DNA from 2 places in the Ligilactobacillus cholophilus genome. Region 2 is predicted to be linked to the other one. Evidence: a T-box and tRNA genes for the amino acid it is inferred to sense, from the RefSeq annotation. Region 2 holds a T-box; the other holds one or more tRNA genes.
What was found. The T-box of region 2 lies ahead of leuS (leucine--tRNA ligase). A T-box ahead of a tRNA ligase gene usually reads a tRNA of that ligase, here a tRNA-Leu.
Positions count from the first base shown of each region.

Region 1: it encodes a tRNA-Leu, which carries the amino acid that the T-box ahead of leuS (leucine--tRNA ligase) is inferred to sense. The anticodon was not compared.

Region 1 is NZ_CP127832.1:114,758-117,236, forward strand. Features, by position in the region: gene QPK35_RS00565 (Tex family protein) at 1-543, shown strand, start outside; gene QPK35_RS00570 (SprT family protein) at 539-991, shown strand; tRNA gene QPK35_RS00575 (tRNA-Leu) at 1,036-1,120, shown strand; gene QPK35_RS00580 (beta-ketoacyl-ACP synthase III) at 1,321-2,295, shown strand; gene QPK35_RS00585 (LCP family glycopolymer transferase) at 2,339-2,479, opposite strand, start outside.
Region 2 is NZ_CP127832.1:257,519-259,997, reverse strand. Features, by position in the region: gene leuS (leucine--tRNA ligase) at 1-1,365, opposite strand, end outside; T-box leader at 1,428-1,646, opposite strand; gene QPK35_RS01435 (muramidase family protein) at 1,689-2,479, opposite strand, start outside.

The sequences.
Region 1 (2,479 bases), 140 kb from region 2:
GCAGGATTTTTGAGAATTAATAGTGGCATAAATCCTCTTGATAATACTGATATTCATCCTGAAAGTTATGCGATTGCGGAAAAAATTTTACAGGAAAATAAAATATCTTCTAAGAAGATTGGAACAACAGTTATTAAAGAACAACTTAATAATTTTGATATTCAAAAGTTTGCAAATGAAAATAATGTTGGATATGAAACAGTAAAAGATATTATTAGTGGACTAATTACACCGGGAAGAGATTTTCGTGATACGATGCCAATGCCATTATTAAAATCAGAAGCATTACATATTGAAGATTTAAATAACGGCATGCATTTGCAAGGAACTGTTCGAAATGTTGTAGATTTTGGAGTATTTGTTGATATTGGGATAAAGCAAGATGGGTTAGTCCATATTTCTAATCTAAGTAAATCACGTGTAGAAACTCCACAAGATTTTATTTCTGTAGGAGATATTGTAGATGTATGGGTTAAAGAAATTGATGAAAAGAGAAATCGAATTCAATTAACGATGATAAAACCAGAAGATGAGGAAAATTAAAGAATATGAATTGCAAAAATTAGTTGAGAAAATTTCTTGTGATTATTTTAATGCACCATTTAATCATACAGTAACTTTAAATCAGCGTTTAAGAACGACAGGTGGGCGCTATTTACTGGCTAGTCATAATATCGAAATAAACCCCAAAATTATTGAAAATTATGATAAAGGTGTTCTAATAGGAGTAATAAAACATGAATTATGCCACTATCATTTACATATAAATCATAAGGGTTATCAGCATAGAAATACTGATTTTAAATTATTATTAAAAAAAGTGAATGGTTTAAGATACGCTCCAGCAACTTTAAATACAAAAATTAAAGTTGTTTATGAATGTATAAAATGTAAAAAACAATATCCGAGAAGAAGGCATATAAATACTGATCATTATTGTTGCTCAAATTGTGGAGGAAAGTTAAAAATAATTCAAGAACATTCAAATTAGACTTGTACATGCTAATTTAATTTGATATAATTACTAATGTTGTCGCGGGTATGGCGGAATTGGCAGACGCGTCAGACTAAGGATCTGGTGAGCATTGCGCTCGTGATGGTTCGAATCCATTTACCCGCATAATGTTAGTAATATAAGGAATAACAAGACTCAATTGAGCCTTGTTATTTTTTTAGTTATAATTTAACATCTTAGATAAAATTTTCTTATTTTTAATAAAACTATAGTATATTAATTGCAAAAAATAAATTTATGGTATATCTTTTAAAATGGAATTCGAAAAGGATAGTATAATACTTTGTGTTTTGAGGTGAAAAGAGATGTCAGAAGGAATTAAATTAACTGCAAGTGCGTCATATTTACCAGAACGTGTGGTAACTAATGATGAATTAAGTGAAATTATGGATACTACGGATGAATGGATTCAGGCGCATACAGGAATTAAAACTAGACATTATGCAATTGATGAAGATTCTTCAGAAATGGCAACAAAGGTTGCGTTAAAATTATTAAAAGAAGCTAATGTCGATGCTAAAGATATTGATTTGATTATTTTATCAACAATTTCTCCAGATGCCTTAACGCCTTCAACTGCTGCGTTAGTACAAAAAAATATTGGTGCATCAAATGCTTTTGCATATGATTTATCCGCAGCATGTGCAGGATTTATTTTTGGATATAGTACCGCTGATAAGTTTTTACATAGTGCACAGTATAATAAAGCTATGGTTATCAGTGTTGAAAATAATTCTAAAATGATGGACTTTAAAGATCGTACATCTGCAGTATTTTTTGGCGATGGTGCTGCGGGAGTATTATTAGAAAAAGAACCTAACTCTTCTGATACTTTACTTGCTGAAAAAATGTGTACAGATGGAGATATGGGATCAGTTAACAGTGGTAGAATTAAGCCATTAAGTAAAATTTCAAGTGAAAATTACCCTCAAGCGAAAGCTTTTTATCAAAATGGACCAGCAGTATTTAATTTTGTTACTTCAACTGTAATTGATCATATGAAAGAATTTATGAAACAAAATAATGTTAAACCAGATGATATTGATTTAGTAATCCCTCATCAAGCTAATTTAAGATTATTAGAAAAAATATCTGAAGGGTTAAATATTCCATTTGAAAAATTTGCAGTAAATGTAGATTATGCAGGAAATACATCTTCTGTTGGAATCCCACTAGCTTTGGATGAAGAATTAAAGAAGGGAAATAAGCCTAAAAAAGCATTATTAACTGGATTTGGTGCAGGATTAGTTTATGGAAGTTTATTATTAGATTTGTCATAAGTTAAGTAAAAAAAAGCCTATCATATACGTGATAGGCTTTTTTTTAATATCCAAAATTACCAGTAGTAGTATTACCATTATTATAACCATTGGTATTTTGATTATTATATGTATTTCTATTTTGATTGTATTGGTTATTATATGTATTTGTATTTCCTTGATAACGGTTAGAATTATAATTTGA
Region 2 (2,479 bases):
ATCATTTGTTTTTGGTAACTTCAATGGTAATTCATCTTCAGGAACTAAAGTAGTTTCTCCATCTTCCCAATGGATTACAGGAATTGGTTCACCCCAATAACGTTGTCTAGAGAATAACCAATCACGTAATCTGTAATTTACTTGTTTATGTCCCACTTTATTGTTTTCTAGCCAGTCAATCATTGCACTAATTGCATCTGATTTATTCATACCATTTAAGAATTCTGAATTGATATGAATTCCTTCGCCTGTATAAGGTTCTTCTTCAATATTTCCACCTTTAATTACAGGTTTAATTGGTAAATCAAATTTCTTAGCAAACTCATAATCACGTTCATCATGAGCAGGAACAACCATAATTGCTCCTGTACCATATGTAGAAAGAACATAATCAGCAACCCAAATTTGAATCTTTTCACCATTTACAGGATTGATAGCATAACTTCCAGTAAATACACCTGTCTTATTTTTGGCCAAGTCCGTTCTCTCTAAATCTGACTTATGAGAAACTTCTTCAAGATAATTATTTACTTTTTCTTTTTGAGATGCAGTAGTCAATTTTTTTACTAATTCATGTTCTGGAGCTAACACTAAAACAGATACACCGAAAATTGTATCAGGACGTGTAGTAAAGACTTCTATCTTTTCATTTTCTAAATTATCAATTTTAAAGTCTACCGCTGCGCCAATTGAACGTCCAATCCAATTACGTTGTTGTTCCTTAATAGCTTCTGGCCAATCTAAGTCATCTAAATCATCAATTAAACGATCAGCATACGCAGTAATCTTTAGCATCCATTGTTTCATTGGTTTTCGAATAACTGGAAAACCGCCACGTTTTGTCTTTCCATCAATTATTTCTTCATTTGCTACAACAGTTCCTAAGTCAGGTGACCAATTAACAGGAACTTCAGCTTCATAAGCAAGTCCTTTTTTATAGAGTTGTTCAAAAATCCATTGAGTCCATTTATAATATGATGGATCACTTGTATTAATTTCACGATCCCAGTCATATGAAAGTCCTAAAGATTTAATTTGACGACGAAAATTATTTATATTCTTCTGTGTAAATTCACGAGGAGAATTTCCTGTCTTCAAAGCATATTGTTCTGCAGGTAGTCCAAATGCATCCCACCCCATTGGGTGTAATACATTGTATCCTTGCATACGCTTCATTCTCGAAATTATATCTGTTGCAGTATACCCTTCTGGATGTCCAACATGTAATCCTTGTCCAGATGGATATGGAAACATATCCATTGCATAATATTTTTCTTTTTTAGGATCTTCAGTTGTCTTGAACGTCTTATGTTCATCCCAATAATTTTGCCACTTTTGTTCGATTTTTTTGTGATCGTATGACATTTTAATTTCTCCTTGTAAAAAATTTTTAACGTAAAAAAAATCCTATCCAAGTATAAAAACTTGAATAGGACGAAAAAATCGCGGTACCACCTATTTTCTGACTCTAAAATCAGCACTTAATTAGAGATAACGATCTAACACGCTTTATCCTACTCTAAAAAATTTCAAATAAAGATAAAATAAAGGTGAGTTCGAATAATCTCCCTAGACATTTTCACCGAACATGCCCTCTCTGAAATAAGGTACCAACTATTCTACTAATCCTTTTCCACGTTAAATATTAACTAGAATTTTATCATAAACTAGATTATCTTTCAATTCAATTATTTTAATTTTAATTGTTGTCCTACATAAATTAAATCTGAATTTAGATTATTCATAGATTTTAATTGATTTACTGTAAGTCCATTTGAAGAAGCAATCTTCCAAAGCGAATCACCTGATTTTACTGTGTATGATTTTGCAGAAGATGAACTTTGATTCTTATTTGAAGTTGACGTTGAAGTTGATTTTTTGCCTACATTTAATTTTTGACCAACATAAATTACATCATTACTCAAATTATTATTTTGTTTTAATTGCGAAACAGTCATATCATGATTATTTGCAATTGACCATAATGAATCACCTGATTTTACTGTATATGTTTGTGAAGAGCTTGATGATTGTTGTTGACTTGAAGATTGATTTTTATTTGTTGTACTTCCGCTAGTCTTATTTCCACTAATAGTAAGTACTTGACCAACATAAATGTTATCAGACTTCAAATTATTCTTTTCTTTAATTGAACTTACACTTGTATTATTTTTATTTGCAATTCCCCACAATGTATCACCTGATTTTACTGTATATGTTTTCACACTTGATGATTGTGAAGTTGATGTTGATGATTGATTTTGTGAAGAACTTTGATTATTTTTGCCCTCTTTAATTTTCAATTTTTGACCAACATAAATAGTATTTGAACTTAATTTATTAATACTCTTGAGATCATTAACAGTAGTATCATGGCTAGTAGCAATCTTCCATAATGAATCACCTGATTTTACTGTATAGTAAACATCACTAGAAGATTGACTATTATTATTACTATTTTGTTGATTATTTGATGTTG